3 regions of the Pseudoalteromonas sp. OANN1 genome follow, and region 2 is predicted to be linked to each of the others. Evidence: predicted binding sites of a transcription regulator. Region 2 holds the regulator's gene; each other region holds the start of a gene.
The links. Region 2 encodes FliA, which starts transcription of late flagellar genes. Its sites were predicted from a motif close to CTAAAGNTNNNNNNNNNNNNGCCGATA; they were not measured.

Region 1 (5,578 bases), on a different contig from region 2:
CGTTAAGATAGCTAACTCATTTGTTAAATTAATGTTTAACCTTCTTTTAATTGGTATATTTATATGAAGTCTTTTGATCATAAAGTAATTTTGATCACTTTGGTTATTGCAGTAGCGAGCTTTTTCATTGTTGATCTTGCATTAAGCTCTACACAGCTCGACGCTGCTCTTATGCTTGCCGTAGGTATTATCATCGGTAGTGTAGTAAGCCAGTTTTTAAAAAGTGATACACAACAAGAAAAACAATCAAACTTATCAACTACTACATTATATGTAGGTAATCTACCATATCGAGCCAACGAACATGTTGTCCGCGAACTTTTCGAAGAGCAAGGGCAAGTATTTTCAGTTCGTCTACTTAAGGATAAAAACACAGGCAAACGACGTGGTTTTGGTTTTGTTGAGATGTCTAAGCAAGATGCAGAAAAGGCGATTACTCAACTCAATGAACGTGAATTTCAACAGCGTACATTAAAAGTAAGAGAAGCAAAGCAAAAGCCTGAAAGTGAGATGGATCACTCACCCGCTTAATTAATCTTTATTTAAATTAATAATAGAGATTGCTTCTTTATTACCTATTACTGGTGCCGTTGCATAGAAACGTACTTCCGATGCACTCGGCACCTTTTCCCCTACTACTATTTGACTTCCCAGCAATGACACTGCGCGATTGGCTATTGCTTTGCCTGAATCAACCAGCTCAACATGCTTCTGTAAGCAATTCTTGATATCGTGAGCTATCAAAGGAAAATGTGTACATCCCAACACTAGCCTATCAACAGTGGCAGGAATGTTAAGCCGAGCTATTTCCTCGCAAAGTGCATCTTTATCCAACTCGTTATGCCAATAAAAGTACTCAGCGATCCTTACAAGCTCCGTTGAATGCAGAGTTTCAACTTTACAACCTGAGGTAAAATCCATGATGAGCTTATGCGTATAAGCATTATTTGACGTTGCAGGTGTTGCCAATAGTGCGATGTGCTTGGTCTTTGAACTAGACGCAGCAGGCTTAACAGCGGGAACAACGCCTATAATTGGAATATGGGTATGTTTTCTGGCTTCTTCTAATGCGTATGTTGAAGCGGTATTACATGCAATAACGATAAGATCAACATTGCCCAAGCATTGCTGTTGCCAACAAATAAGCCCCTTGATACGTGATTTGATTAGCTCTTGAGGCTGAAGGCCATATGGGAGAAAAGCGTTGTCCATAACATAACTAAATGAAACCCCCTGCAAACATGCCTTTAAGTGCGACAGCACACTGGTGCCACCGATCCCTGAATCGAAAACCAAAATATGCGACAAACTTCATACCTCAAATCAAAGAAGTATGAAGTTTGCCATGAGTCCTCGCGAAAATAAACTGGCTTAGCTTGTTTGTTTTTGCTCTACTTGCTCTTTATTTAGTTCATTCAGTTTACTAAAAAAGCTACTAGCATAATCCAGAAACTCATTTAGTCTCGACTGACCTTCATTCATCCAAGCAAGCAGGTTTGGCAACTCCTTATCGGCATTGAGTCCCTTAGCTTGTTCTTGCATATCTGCTAACTGCTTATTGAGTGGCATAAATGCCTTCTCTAACTCCTTCATTGGATTGCCTTGCTGATATTGAGCAATCGCAGCTGACGTTTTACTTTGTCTTAGATCCATCGTGAAATTAGTGATCTGATCAGAGTTTAAGCTAAGCGACTTTGCCAAATCGAAAGCTTCATCGTATTCGCCACCGAAAAAAGAGTCACTGACATTGCGGATATCTTCCATCATATCGTTAATTGCCTGCTGCTCCTCTTCGTTCAACTCACCATTTACCTTAATTGAGAAACTGACCTCATGAGAGGACTTAGTGCCATATGCCATGCCATAATCATTACCTTTTTGTGCAACACTCGCAGCGGCTCCCTGAGAATACGCATCGGAGAATGAAATAACGACTTCATCCCCTTCAGCAGTTGTAAATGCATATTCAGCCTGATTAGAGAGACTCGCAAACTGTGCGGCACTGATCGCTAATGCCTTTGGCGATTTTTCTTCAAACAGCTCTTTTTCAAAATCATCTAAACCTTTAAAAATCCCTTCTCGTGACTTTTCAATACCATCTTCGATGTCGGGATTGAAAGCGCCCATGCCTTTTAACTCTTCGCTGGCTTCATCAATCCCCTGTAACACGCCCTTACGTGCCCCATCGAGCATGGATTTCAATTCGTCATCATTTTTGCCGTCGACTTTGGCTTTCTTCACTGCACCCTGAACAAAATCGAGTACATTTTTGACAATAGATTCAAAATCAAATAGTGGCTTGTCTTTTTTATCTTGTGTCGGTTTCTCAATCCCCAACGCTTCTGCTAGCTTATCATCAAGAATTTTAGCCGCTAGCTTAGATTTATTCCCCGCATAGCTGTCTGAATTAATTTGGATGTTTGGTCCTATCCCTTTGCTCTTTCCAGGCTTATGCTGCATCGCTGGATTGAGCAACTGATTTAATTGCCCGATTTTCATGGTATGCCCTCCAATATATTAGTTAGATTATCGGCATATTTGCGCAAAGCTAAAGTATAATGATTAAAAAAACAGCAAACCAGACGCATCAGTGATGCTAGACTGGACAAATTAGCAACGCTCCCTAAAATAGCGCCTCTTAATTCAACATAGATGGTTTTAGCATGGCAGTAATAAAAATTGATGATTCAGCATACGAGCAACAGTTAGCAGATAAAGCTGAGCGTATCACAACACAATTTGCACAGTTTAATGCACCAGCACTTGAAGTGTATGAGTCTGCAACTCGCCATTACCGCCAGCGCTGTGAATTTAGAGTATGGCATGAGGGTGAAGATCTGTTTCACATCATGTTTGACCAGCAAACAAAAGAAAAGATCCGTGTTGATAGCTTTGATCCTGGTGCGCTGCTTGTCAATGAAATGATGCAGGTGATGATACATCAGCTGAAAGGCAACGAAATATTGCGTCGTAAACTGTTTCAGATCGACTATCTCACTACGCTGAGCGGTGAAGTACTGATCAGCTTACTTTATCACAAGCAGTTAGATGAAGCGTGGCAAACTGCCATGCAGACATTAAGAACCGAGTTGCAACAAACCTACAAAGTTGATTTTATAGGTCGTGCTAGAAAACAAAAGATTGTGTTTGGCAATGACTATGTAACTGAAAAGCTAAGCGTTGACGGTAAAGAATATATTTATCAGCAGGTTGAGAACAGCTTTACGCAACCGAATGCGGAAGTGAATCAGAAAATGCTAGCTTGGGCGCAGTCCATTAGTGAACCGCTAAGCAACGATCTACTTGAGCTTTATTGTGGTAACGGTAACTTTTCAATTGCACTGGCTGGTTCATTCAATAAAGTGCTGGCTACTGAGATCTCTAAATCATCAGTAAAGTCTGCACAATTTAATATTGCAGCAAACAAAGTCGATAACTTAGATATTATTCGTATGTCGAGTGAAGAGTTTACACAAGCCATGAAAGGGCAGAAGTTTTCTCGATTAGATGGTATTGATTTACAGTCCTATGATTGCCAAACGATTCTTGTCGACCCGCCTCGTGCTGGTATGGATGAATTGACCTGTCGCTTAGTTAGCAACTACGACAACATTATTTATATCTCATGCAATCCAGACACGTTAGAGCGTGATTTAGCCTTGTTATGTGAAACACATAAAATCGCACGTATGGCGATTTTCGATCAGTTCCCCTATACCCATCATATTGAATCTGGCGTTTACTTAGTGCGAAAGTGATCTCTAACGATTACGACTGGCTGCCATCGCTTTGATAAGTGCTGGCAGTTGAGTTTCGCTAAAGACTTGAATACCGGATTGCTGCAATAAAGACGCCGTCAGCCCCTGCCCTACTATTTTTTTACCTGTATGACTACCATCGTAAATCAGATTGCTACCGCAAGACGGACTGGACTCTTTTAACAACGCAAACTTTATATCGTGCTGAAGACAAGCCGCTAGCGCTTTTTTAGCACCGAGTTCAAACGCAGAGGTAAAATCATCCCCTTGTTTACTCAAAACTTTACCATCTACTATTTCAGCCGATGGACGAGGTGTTGGTAAACCACCTGATACTTCAGGGCATAGCGGTAAGACCCAATTTTTTTGCCGCCAATACTGCAAGGTATTGTCTTGAAGGCTTTGTGAAGAGGCGTCATACCTCACCGGATAACCTAATAAACAACTAGAAACTAAAATCTTAAACATAAAAAAGCCCCGCAACAATTGCAGGGCTAGTCTAATACAAATTAGGTTTTATTTCTTTGCTAAATAATTCACCAAAGCAGCAATTTGCTCAGGCTTAGTCGTACCAGACTCACGAAGCAATAGCTTGTATTTACCGTTTACCACGAACATTGGTACCCCTGTTAGCGCGCCTTTATCAGAAAGGGTCTTCTGCATACGCTGCATTTTTGATGTTTTGGTACGAACGGAGAAACTAGCATAAAGTTTATCAAATTTCTCTTCTTCAACACCTTGCGCAATAAAGATATCTTTTACATCAGCAAGTTCATTGATTTTTGCACGCTTGCCATGAATGTGATTAAACATGGCTGCAATTATCTTGTCTTTTTGAGGCAGCACTTCTGCAGTTGCAAGTGCTTGCGCCAACACCTGTTGGATCTCAGGCTCCCTTGGACCAACAAAATCTATGTGACTCTTTTTAAACTTAACGCCCTCATCTAGCTTTGGTTTAACGTCAACGATTAAATTTTCCATTGCGTTACAGGCTGGACAATAAAAAGAAAAATACTCCATTACCTCAGGCTTTTTCGTGCCACGCTCGGCAATAACTTCATAATGTACACCTTCTTCAAATGGCGCAGCCTGAGCAAGAAGAGGAAGCATTAGTGCAACCGCTAAGCCTTTTAATACTTTCAACATACTAACTTTCTCCAGTCCTTATTTTTTTAATAGATATGCGATCAATTCATCAAGCTGCTCTTGGCTCTTGATACCTTTCATTTCGATTCTGTATTTGTCGTTTACGATAAAAGTTGGAACGCCTGTAAGCGCCCCCGCTTCAGAAAACTTTTCTTGTGCTTTAAGCATGTTATTTTCAGCACTCACTACTGGCATGCTCGTTACAGCCTGATCAAACTTTTCAGCAGAAATCCCATTTAACTCCATTAGCGTTTTCAAATCTTTAATGTCTAACAGTTTGTTTCTTTCAACATGAATAGCATTAAAAATCTTCTCAGCAATCACATCCGCTTTGCCTGCTTGATCAGCAATAATATAGGCATAGCTTAGGTTGCTCTGCGTTTCTGTAGGAACGCCTCGCAGGAAGTTCACATGGCTTTTTTCAAAGTACGCCCCATCAGGTAAATTCTTTTCAATCGCTTTAGCAATTGGCTCAAAGCGGAAACAGTGCGGACAGTAAAAGGAGAAAAACTCGGTAACTTTCTCTGATTCACTCTGTTCGGTTGTTAAGGTTGTGTAGTGCTCACCTTCGGTAAAGTCTGAAGCCATCGCAGCAATGGGCAAAAGTAATGCAATAAGTGCGATTTTTAATTTTTTTAGCATGTTACTCTCTCTAATTTTAAGGAAATAGGCTC
Region 2 (5,578 bases):
CAAATTCTTCTTCTGTTATCTCATCGATGCTGGAGCCGCTATCATCGCCTGAGCCAACATCGGCGTCGAATAAAATATCATCAGCACTTAAATCTGGCACCACAGGTTCTGGCTCAGAAGTAGGTTCGTCAATCACTTCACTGACTTCGTCTTCAGATGCAGGCTGGCTAAGTTTGTGGAGTGTTTCAAGCAACACAGGGTCGGCCGCTTCTGGTTCCTCACGGTTTTGAATACAAGCGAACATTTCGTTGATCGTATCCAAAGATTGCAAAATAACATCCATCAGTTCGGAAGTTACTTTTCGTTGCCCTTGTCGTAGTACATCAAACACGTTCTCCGCACCGTGACAGGCATCGACCAGTTCGGTCATACCTAGGAAGCCAGCCCCACCTTTTACGGTATGGAAGCCACGGAAAATCGCATTGAGAAGTTCTTTATCTTCAGGATTATTTTCTAGTTCAACAAGCTGTTCAGATAACAGTTCTAATATTTCGCCTGCTTCAACAAGAAAGTCCTGCAAGATATCTTCATCGACTTCAAAGCTCATACACACTCTCCAACTAGAAGCCTAAACTAGATAGCAAGTCATCGACTTCGTCTTGACCAGAAACCACGTCATCTCGCGATTCAGCGTCAATAATTGGACCTTCAGGTCCAGACAATTCATCACTGATAGTCTCAGTTGTTTTTATTTCGTTTTCATTCGCTTTCACAGCAGTTGAAGGCGCTTCATCTGAAGTACCAAAAACAGTCAGGAGGTGAATGAGACTATCTTCTACTTCTCTCACAAGCTCAATGACGCGCCGAATAACCTGCCCAGTCAAATCCTGATAGTCCTGAGCCATCAGCACATTAGTCATTAAACCTTGTAATTCGTCTGTACGTGTCTTTGAAGTCTGCATAAAGCTGTCGAGATCATGACACAGAGATTTAAACTCACCGAGTTGAATGTCTCTGCTCATCAATCGATCCCAAGTGGGCTTTATTTGCGCTAACTCATCCGCTAGATTCTGCGCAAGAGGTAAGCTTTCTTCGACCGCGTCCATCGTTTTATTAGCAGCGCTTTCTGTCATTTCCATAACATAATTAAGACGCTGCTTGGCGTCAGGTATAGCCTCTGTCGTGAGATCTGAGAGTCGAGTATCGAGCTCAAAGTTCTTCAAGGACTCGTGTAATTGGCGAGTTAGCTTTCCAACTTCTGCAAATAACTCCGATTGCTCTTTGTTAGCAGCTTCTAAAATCAGCTGGTCAGCTTTTTCTTGTTCACCTTGTTCTAGAAGCTCAACAAGTTGCTTAGCTTGTTCAAGTGTAATTTGAGGCGCAGCATTTACAGACATAGGCCATATCCCCTTGCTGTTAGCCTAGTCGCTCAAATACTTTTTCAAGCTTAGTTTTGAGCGTACCCGCAGTAAACGGCTTAACAATATATCCGTTCACCCCTGCTTGCGCTGCTGCAACAATTTGTTCTTTTTTCGCTTCTGCGGTAACCATCAACACTGGAATGTGCTTAAGCTTTTCATCTGCGCGTATTGCACGAAGCAAATCAATACCTTGCATGCCCGGCATATTCCAATCAGTTACTACAAAGTCAAACTCCTGATTTTGTAGCATCGGAAGTGCTGTACTACCATCATCAGCTTCTTGAACATTGGTAAAGCCTAAATCTCTTAATAGGTTTTTGATTATTCTTCTCATAGTAGAGAAATCATCAACCACGAGAATCTTCATGTTCTTATCCAAAACTTCCTCCAGTGAGGTTCGAACCCAACTATTTTATGTACTCTAATTTATCCAGTCATTGATTTTAGCTTTAAGCTTTATCATTGCCTGACCGTGAATTTGGCTTACTCGAGATTCACTGACATCAAGGATGGCACCAATCTCTTTTAAATTCATTTCGTCGTTATAGTAAAGTGATAAAACCAGAGCATCCCTTTCGGGTAACGCTTTGATAGCATTTACTAAAGACTCGTTAAAACGTTCATTTTTAACGTTATTAAACGGTTTGTCTAGCGCAAAATCGCTGTTTGCTGGGGTTATCACGTCTTCATCAACCCCAAGATCCTCAATACCGATGACTTTACTTGCATTTACATCATGTAAAATATGATGGTACTCATCTAGAGATATATCAAGTTTTTCAGCGATTTCAGTGTCTTTTGGTTCTCGACCAAGGAGAGATTCGAGCTCAGATATAGCTTCTGCAACCATTCTGCTATTTTTGTGAACAGAACGAGGCGCCCAATCACCACGACGGATTTCATCCAGCATTGCGCCTCGAATACGGATCCCGGCAAAGGTCTCGAAACTAGCGCCTTTAGTTGCATCGAAATTTTTAGATGCTTCAATCAACCCAATCATACCTGACTGGATCAGATCGTCGAGTTGCACACTTGCCGGAAGTCGAGCAATCAGGTGGCACGCCACTTTTTTGACAAGTGGAGCATGCCGTTCAACCACCTTATGAATGTGGTCTGAAGTTTGATATCCCGCAGCTCTATTGACCGGAGAAGCCATAATCACCCGTTTACAAGTTGTTCAATGAAAAATTCTAGATGACCGGAAGGTTGATGCGGAATTGGCCATTTCACTGCCTTAGCGGCAAGTCCCTTAATCGCAATCGCCGCAGGAGAACTCGGAAATAAATCCACGATAGCTCTTTGTCTGCGAGAAGATTTACGCATGTTTTCGTCAAACGGTACGGTGGCCACTAATTCCAGTGCTACATCAAGAAAACGGTCTGTAACTTTTGAAAGTTTAGCAAATAATTCTTGCCCTTCACGCATACTGCGGACCATATTGGCAACAATTTTAAAACGATAGACACCATGCTCTCTGCTCAAAACTTTGATCAACGCGTAAGCATCTGTAATGGAAGTCGGTTCATCACACACCACAACCATCACATCTTGTGCAGCTCGAGAGAAGCTCAGAACCATATCTGAGATACCAGCTGCGGTATCAACAATTAATACATCAAATTGCGTGTTAAGCTCGCTAAATGCACGAATAAGTCCTGCATGCTCTGCGGGAGTCAGCTCTACCATACTTTGAGAGCCTGAAGTCGCCGGTACAATTTTAATTCCAGCGGGACCTTCTACGAGAATCTCATCTAGTTCACATTCACCCGACAACACGTGTGACAGATTCTTTTCTACCCTTAGACCTAACATCACATCACAGTTTGCCAAGCCCAAGTCCGCATCTAAAACGAGAACTCGCTGTCCTTGTTGGCCCATAGCGATGGCAGTATTGAGCGAGACGTTGGTTTTACCCACCCCACCTTTTCCACCGGTCACGGCTATTACTTTTACACCCTGGTTGCTATTTTGACTCATTCTACGCAGGCCACTTGCTTGATCTAAAACTGTGTTAATCATACATTCCTACTGACTCTGACGCTACAGGTACACGTCGAGAGTGCTGTGCTTTTATTCTTTTTAAATACAATTGCTCAGCCTTTTTTACTAGCTTTTGAGCATTTGCTACGCGAATGTCTTCTGGCACTCGCTGACCGTTGGTAAGATACCCTATTGGCAAGCGATTTTGAATCGCTATGCTAATTATCTCACCTAAACTTAGACTTTCATCAAGTTTTGTGAAAATACAGCCACTTAAATTTACTTTTTTGAAGTGTCTTACTGTTTCTTGTAACACATTCATTTGTGCTGTCGCACTTAATACTAAATAGCTGCGAATATCTACTCTCGCGCTACGCATAAGTGTATTTAACTGTTCAGTTAAGCGCAAATCTCTTTGACTCATTCCCGCTGTATCTATTAATACTAGACGCTTATTGCGTAAATGATAAAGCACTTCTGCAAGTTCATTTGCATCTTTAACTTGCTTAACCGGACAACCAATGATTCTACCATAGGTAGCTAACTGCTCGTAAGCGCCAATTCTGTAGGTATCTGTCGTTATTAACGCCACTTTATCTGCACCGTATTTTTGTGCACCTAATGCCGCTAATTTTGCAACCGTTGTGGTTTTACCAACACCAGTTGGACCCACCATCGCAAATACTCCACCTTGACGAAGAATATCATTGTTAGTGGTGTGCATTTGGTTGATCACCATGTTTAACAATGCATTCCAGGCTTCTTTACGAGACACATCATCAGGGATAAAGCATGCCATTTGCTCAGCGACATCTTTGTCTATTCCCATTCCTTCCAGACGGTCAACAAGACACGCACGGGTTGGATCACGACGAGCCATTTCTTGTTTCATTAGACCAGATACTTGATGTTCAAGTAATTGACGAATAGCGTTCATTTCTTCGCGCATTGCACTCATTTCGTCAGGCTTGGCATTTAACTCAGGTAAATCATCACCAAAACCGTTGTCTAACTCATCCGACTCGCCCCAATGCTGTGGCTGCTCAAATGCATCATCATCAAAGTCAAAAGATTGGCGACGAGCTTGCTGTGGCTTCGCTTGGTGCGCCGGCGCAGCAGTTTGTGTTTTACGTTGGCTGCTTAACATTTGCTCTGTATCAATCCCCGATTGGGAGAACATAGAAGCAAGTTCTGGTGAGCGTGGGCGCGGTGCCTGACGCTCTAGCAATGCCGCTAAGCTATCGGCAACTTGCGCTTGTTTTGCTGGCTGTGCTTGGCGAGGCTCTGGACGGACAAAGCGGGTCGGAGCCTCGTTTGAGGCAGTCGCACGGGCAGCTGGAGCTTGCTTAACAGGTGCTGCAGCACGGTCATTATCAACTGCTGCGACGATTTCAACACCATCTGCTAACTTTTTGTTAGACATAATGACAGCATCTGCACCAAGCTCTTCTTTTACTTCATTTAAAGCCGTACGCATATCTTTTGCGAAGAAACGTTTAATTTTCATGTTACAGCCCCTTTATCCTCTATTGTCCAACCGAGCTCACTATCTTAATTTGTCTTTCTTCCGGCACTTCTTGATATGACATCACTCTAAGACCTGGAATCGTATGTTTAACAAATCGAGACAGCACACTTCTTAACATACCTGAGGTTAATAAGATGGAAGGTTCCCCTAGCATTTCTTGGTTGTGATGTGCTTCTCTTAATGATTCTTGAAGCCTCTCAGCCAAGCCAGGTTCAATACCCGCCCCCTCATCACCTGCGTTCTGAAGTGACTGATGCAACATCTGTTCCAACTCAGGCGCCAATGTTATGACAGGAATTTCTTCTTCGCTTCCAACGGCATCTTGAACAATCAATCTGCGTAATGAAATTCTTACCGCAGCCGTTAACACATCAGGGTCTTGGCTCCGTGGGCCGTACTCAACTAAGGTTTGTACAATCGAGCGCATATCTCGAATCGCAACGCCCTCATTAAGCAGATTTTGAAGCACTTTTACCACGGTAGTGAGTGGTAAAATATCAGGCACTAAGCCTTCAACTAATCTAGGGTGACTTTTCGCAAGCATATCTAATAGGTTTTGTACTTCTTCATGGCCAAGCAATAGTGATGCATTATTCGTCAATAATTGACTGATATGTGTTGCCACCACAGTTGCAGCATCTACTACTGTATAGCCAAGCGAATGCGCCTCATCTTTTTGGTCTGGCTTAATCCATACCGCATCTAGGCC
Region 3 (5,578 bases), on a different contig from region 2:
AACATCGCTTTGATGAAGCATTAGAGCTTGAGACTGGGCTTGCACATGAGCAAGTGTTGGAAATACGAGTAATGCCTTATGCCGAACAGCTTATGCTAGTGGCGCGTGATGTTAGCCGACTAAAGCAATTAGAGCAGATGCGCAAAGACTTTGTCGCAAACGTATCTCATGAACTAAGGACGCCCCTAACCGTCATGGCTGGCTACCTAGAGATGATGGATAGCGATAATATGCCACCCCCTGCGATGTGGGCTAAAGCACATGGCACTATGATAGATCAGTGTAAACGGATGGATAGTCTGGTAAATCAACTTCTTTCCTTGTCTCGAATCGAAGGGGCGAGAAAGCAAGACAATGACAAAGCCGTAAATATCCCCGCCATGCTTGATCTCATTCATACCGAAGCGAAGTCACTTAATCAGGAGAAGGGCCATGAGCTCATTTTTGATATTGATCCGACTTTGGATATCAAAGGGGCTGGGGATGAGTTACGTAGTGCTTACTCAAATTTAATTTTTAATGCTATTCATTACACCAAACCCGGTGGGCACATTCATGTACGTTGGTATTTAGAAAACGACTTGCCGACGTTTAGTGTTGTCGATAATGGCGATGGTATCGCGCCTGAACACATTAACCGACTAACTGAACGCTTTTACCGTGTGGATAAAGCACGAAGTCGAAAAACAGGTGGCTCGGGTCTTGGTTTAGCAATTACTAAACATGTGTTGTCTCGCCATGACTCAGCTTTACATATTGAAAGCAAAGTGGGTGAAGGCTCTCGTTTTTGGTTTGCTTTCCCCAAACAAAAGCGAATTTTTATGACAAATGATGAAAGTCATAAAAGTGTAATTTAAGAGTAATTTTATTGTCATTTTATCGCTGCACAATGAGCTGCGTAAAATAACTGGGACCAACAACTGGAGTGACCCCAATGAAATTTAAAAGCTTAGTTGCCGCAATGGGTGTGGCTATTACTACATTAGTTTCTACTCAAGTATCTGCTTTAGACGAAAAGTTACCAGAGTATAATAAAACCAGCGGTATCTCAGGAAACTTCTCTTCTGTAGGTTCTGATACGCTTGCCAACATGATGACGTTTTGGGCAGAAGAATATAAAAGAATTTACCCTAACGTAAATATCCAAATCCAAGCTGCTGGTTCTTCTACTGCGCCACCAGCACTAACGGAAGCAACGGCAAACTTCGGCCCAATGAGCCGTAAGATGAAGTCAAAAGAAATTGAAGCTTTTGAAAAGCGTTATGGTTATAAGCCAACAGAAATCCGCGTAGCAATTGATGCGCTGGCGGTATTTGTACACAAAGATAACCCAATTGAAGGCTTAACAATTGAACAGGTTGATTCAATCTTCTCTTCAACACGCAAATGTGGTTCGGCAGCACAGGCAAATCGCTGGAGTGATGTTGGTCTAACGGGTGATTGGGCTGCAAAAGATATTCAGCTTTATGGTCGTAACTCAGTATCTGGTACTTATGGTTACTTCAAGAAAAAAGCACTGTGTAAAGGCGACTTCCGCAATAATGTTAATGAGCAGCCAGGTTCTGCGTCTGTAGTACAGTCTATCTCGTCTTCAGTGAATGCGATTGGTTATTCTGGTATTGGTTATAAAACGTCAGGCGTACGTACCGTACCACTAGCGAAAAAAGGCACGAACTACGTTGATGCAACATTAGAAAATGTGGCACAGGGTAAATACCCACTGTCTCGATTCCTATACCTATATGTGAACAAGCACCCTAATAAAGAATTAGCACCTATCGAGGCTGAATTCTTGAAGATGGTGTTGTCTAAAGAAGGTCAAAAGATTGTTGAGAAAGACGGTTATGTTCCTCTTTCTAGCGAAATGGCGACACGCGAATTGAAAAAGTTAGGTTTACTTTAATCAATTACTCAACCCACTAATTACTTGTTGTTATTGATGCCGCTCATTGAGCGGCATTTTTTTATTTTCACACTTCTATGTTCCCAGATTGAATAATTTGTTTAAATCTTCATCCTCAAGCGGCAAAAAAGCTGGAAATATTCTATATTTAGTTAAAATTTATAATAAATCAGTCGATAATGAACTCGTCTTACTTCAAAAGGTGTATATATGAGTCTAGGTACTGCTTTTGCTGATCTTAGTATCACCAAAAAGATCCACGCAATTACGCTCGTTGCGGTTGTCGCTTTTGTGGTTATCGTGTTTGTTAATTACAACGCTATTAGTTCTAACCAAAGGGCCTTAAATGAATTAGAGGAGCAGACATATAAAATTCTTAACCTCGCCACAGAAAACGCAAATAAGCTGCAGAATTTAGATGAACTATTCACTCAAGCTGTAACCTTCGGGGATGCTGAATTATTAGATAAAGCAAAAGAATATCAACAGCAAATCCAGGCTAACTTGCAAAAAATTGAGTCGGTACAAAGTGGCTTTATGCCCTCAGATAATAGCGACGAACTTGCACAATACGGCAAAATTGCGCAACAAATTGCTGGAGGAATGATAGATGGTACAGCTGATTTTTCCCGTATCCAAGAAGATGCCAAAAAGAAAACTGAAATCTACGAAGGCTTAGTCGCAGATTTTACCAAGGCTAAAACGAACGCGAATGATCGTTTTGTTGAATTACTTCAAAATACCGAAGAGCGCTCAGCAAACGCGCTCACGATAATGTTGATTGTGGCCGTTATTTCTTTACTTGTGCTGGTTTTCTTAGCGGTTGTGATTGCAAGAGGTATTGGTAACTCAGCTAAGGATGCGGCGCAAAATCTGAAACTATTAGCGCAAGGGCAAGGCTCCTTGTCCACCACGCTCAATGTACGCTCTCACGATGAAATTGGCCAAGTATCCATAAACTTCAATGAATTTGTTGCGTTACTAAAAGGGGCGGTTGTCGAGGTGATGAGTGTCGTCGAGCCTTTGATGAAAGACTCAAGTCGTCTTGTTCAGGGGATGGAAAAAGCTGAAGGGGCAACGAATCAACAAACGCACGACGCGGAAGTGGTACGTCAATCTATGGAAGAAATGCGGTTAAGTGTGGGTGATATCTCTCACTCGGCGTCACAGGCGTCTGATGCTGCGCAGCTGGCCGAACAGGAAGTTGAGCAGAGTAAGCGCCAAATTCAGGTGTCAGTTAACGAGTCACAAGCATTAAGTGAAGAAATTAATCATGCAGCAGAGACGATCAATAAGTTAGCTGATGATACGCAGAACGTGACGCAAATCTTAAATGTGATCACATCAATTGCTGAGCAAACCAATTTACTTGCCTTGAATGCTGCGATTGAGGCGGCTCGTGCTGGTGAGCAAGGTCGAGGTTTTGCGGTGGTTGCCGATGAAGTCCGCGAATTAGCCTCAAGAACAGCAAAGTCGACCAACGAGATAAGAGAGCTTTTAAATGTGCTAACAGAAGCGGCAAATCAAGCGGTGAAAGCAATGACAAGCGCAAGCAGTATGGCAATTAATAACGCTGAAGCTGCAGCACAAACCGGGCAGTCGATTGAGCAGATAGCAGCACAAATCCTGTCAATTAATAGCATGAATGGTCAAATTGCTGCGGCAACGGAAGAGCAGACTTCCGTGGCGGCTATGGTAGTAAATAATGTGACATCTATGCACCAGTCTTTCCAAGACACAATGCAAGCGTTGAATGAAGTACAAGACGTTGCAGAGAATCTCCATGTATTGTCCGACAACTTGAAAGATGCAACCTCAAAATTTAGAGTCTAGGACTTTATCAAAGAGAAATCATAAACGATAAATAAAAACAGCCACATTAAGTGGCTGTTTTTATTTGATAAGGAATATTAGTATTTACCTATCACTTTGACGGCACTGGTTACTTTACTTGCATCAATATAACCAATTGCGTCTGCATTGCTCGAAACAAAATCGATTACCGCTTGGTCGCTATCTAGCTTCTTCGGAGGTGTTCCCTTTCCGGTGAATACTAATTTAGACCAATGAGCATTTAGCTGAGAGCTCGATTTACCAATCACTTTGTCGTTAAATTCGTCAAATACAGCATTGCCATCCTGATTCACAGGGGTCGCACTACTACCATCGGCAAATGATTTGCTTTTGCCAAGGAATAACTTTTTGATAGTACCGTCATCCACAGTCGATGCATTTGCTGAGTTCACGATAACAGCAACATCTGCTAAAGTTGCCTGGCTGGCTAACAGTAGCCCTAAGGTCATTATTTTTTTGATCATATTAGCCTCCGTTAGAATACTAAATCGATACCGAAGCTCAACAGCTCAACTTTTTGATCTGTTAGCGTGTTATCGAATTGGTTTAGTTCAATTTTGAACGCAGCTGATGGATGGAAGTCATAACGAGCACCAATACTCCACGTTTCTGATTCTGCACGAGCGCCTGCAAGCGCACCATTAACAAGTGTTCTTAAATAAGGTGCATTTGGATTGGTTGGATCGGTCGTGACAGGAATGGTTACACCATTTGGAGCGGTGATGGTGAGTGGGACAGAGTTAAACTCGTCGTTCTCATTCTTATCTTCATTGTGTTCGTAGGTTAGGTGGAGTGTCCACGTATCAATCCGATAACCGATAGATGCATAGTACTGTTGCTGTTTAGCAAGTATGCTGTTGTCTACGTCGAACTGAGTGTATTCTGCATCGAACAAGATATCATTATAGTCGATAGAAATACCAATTGCGGCAAAGTAAGCATCATCTTTGTCGACTGCGATGTCATCCGCTTGTTGAGTTAGTCCATAACCAGTCAACCCCGCTAACAATCCAGATAGTTCAGGACTATTAGCTGCGCTAATGCTCGCTTCGGTAGCAAAGTAGGCCGCACGTGCACTAAACCAATCTCTGCTCAGTGTCCAGTTAATACCGACTGTGTTGTTTAACTCTGCTTCATCTGAGTAGGTGATAGCAACAATGTCGTCATCTACGCTACCTAAAGCCAGCTGTACTGTGCTTTCCCATTCGCCTAATGTTGAGTTGTGGATATAGCTCAATCCATTATAGGTGCTAAAGCTTAGGTTATATACAGATTGAGGTGGTTTAACCCAACGGTATGCATAACCCACATCTAAAAAGTCAGAATAGCGATAGAATGGTATACGCATTTTACCTGCGCTTATCTGTGAAGAATCTGAAATCGCATAGGTTAAGTATGCCCATTCAAACTCGGCATCAAAGTCATTCTGACCACGGCCCACGATCTGTGCTGTGGCAGTTAGACTTTCTTGTAGATCGGCGGAAAGTTGTAGGGCGAATAAGCTACGGTTTTCCATATCAAAATCATTGTCATAGCCATATAGTGTGTCGTCACTATCTAGCGTTTGACCACCAATAATGGAAGCAAAACCATTAATTCTGATTTCAGCGGCGCTGTGAAAACTCACTGTCCCAAGCGCTATCGCTAATGCAATTGCTGACTTTTTCATATTGATCCCCATTTTCTTTGCAAAGAGTCGTGTCGGTAACGCTAATTCAAAGCGCTGATATGAGCACAAAAATAGCGTTACTTTTGTCTTAGAGATTAGAATAAAAACCAGAAATAACAAGTTATTAAGAAAAGTTAGTGCTCACTGCTTAC

Region 1: NH462_RS21495 (DUF5610 domain-containing protein) is a predicted target of FliA. The motif match lies at 2,528-2,554, and genes of this name have one in related genera.
Region 3: NH462_RS22045 (HAMP domain-containing methyl-accepting chemotaxis protein) is a predicted target of FliA. The motif match lies at 2,056-2,082, and genes of this name have one in related genera.

The regions. Positions count from the first base shown of each region.
Region 1 is NZ_JAMXSE010000034.1:52,641-58,218, reverse strand. Features, by position in the region: gene NH462_RS21505 (RNA-binding protein) at 64-531, shown strand; gene murI (glutamate racemase) at 532-1,308, opposite strand; gene NH462_RS21495 (DUF5610 domain-containing protein) at 1,372-2,499, opposite strand; gene trmA (tRNA (uridine(54)-C5)-methyltransferase TrmA) at 2,664-3,758, shown strand; gene NH462_RS21485 (DUF523 domain-containing protein) at 3,762-4,226, opposite strand; gene NH462_RS21480 (thiol:disulfide interchange protein DsbA/DsbL) at 4,275-4,904, opposite strand; gene NH462_RS21475 (thiol:disulfide interchange protein DsbA/DsbL) at 4,923-5,546, opposite strand; gene NH462_RS21470 (serine/threonine protein kinase) at 5,563-5,578, opposite strand, start outside.
Region 2 is NZ_JAMXSE010000006.1:213,083-218,660, reverse strand. Features, by position in the region: partial or broken gene NH462_RS08000 (chemotaxis protein CheA) at 1-547, opposite strand, end outside; gene NH462_RS07995 (protein phosphatase CheZ) at 561-1,337, opposite strand; gene cheY (chemotaxis response regulator CheY) at 1,357-1,740, opposite strand; gene NH462_RS07985 (RNA polymerase sigma factor FliA) at 1,783-2,517, opposite strand; gene NH462_RS07980 (MinD/ParA family protein) at 2,520-3,380, opposite strand; gene flhF (flagellar biosynthesis protein FlhF) at 3,373-4,848, opposite strand; gene flhA (flagellar biosynthesis protein FlhA) at 4,868-5,578, opposite strand, start outside.
Region 3 is NZ_JAMXSE010000036.1:29,621-35,198, reverse strand. Features, by position in the region: gene phoR (phosphate regulon sensor histidine kinase PhoR) at 1-857, shown strand, start outside; gene NH462_RS22050 (phosphate ABC transporter substrate-binding protein) at 935-1,903, shown strand; gene NH462_RS22045 (HAMP domain-containing methyl-accepting chemotaxis protein) at 2,114-3,736, shown strand; gene NH462_RS22040 (phosphate ABC transporter substrate-binding protein) at 3,814-4,221, opposite strand; gene NH462_RS22035 (porin) at 4,233-5,426, opposite strand.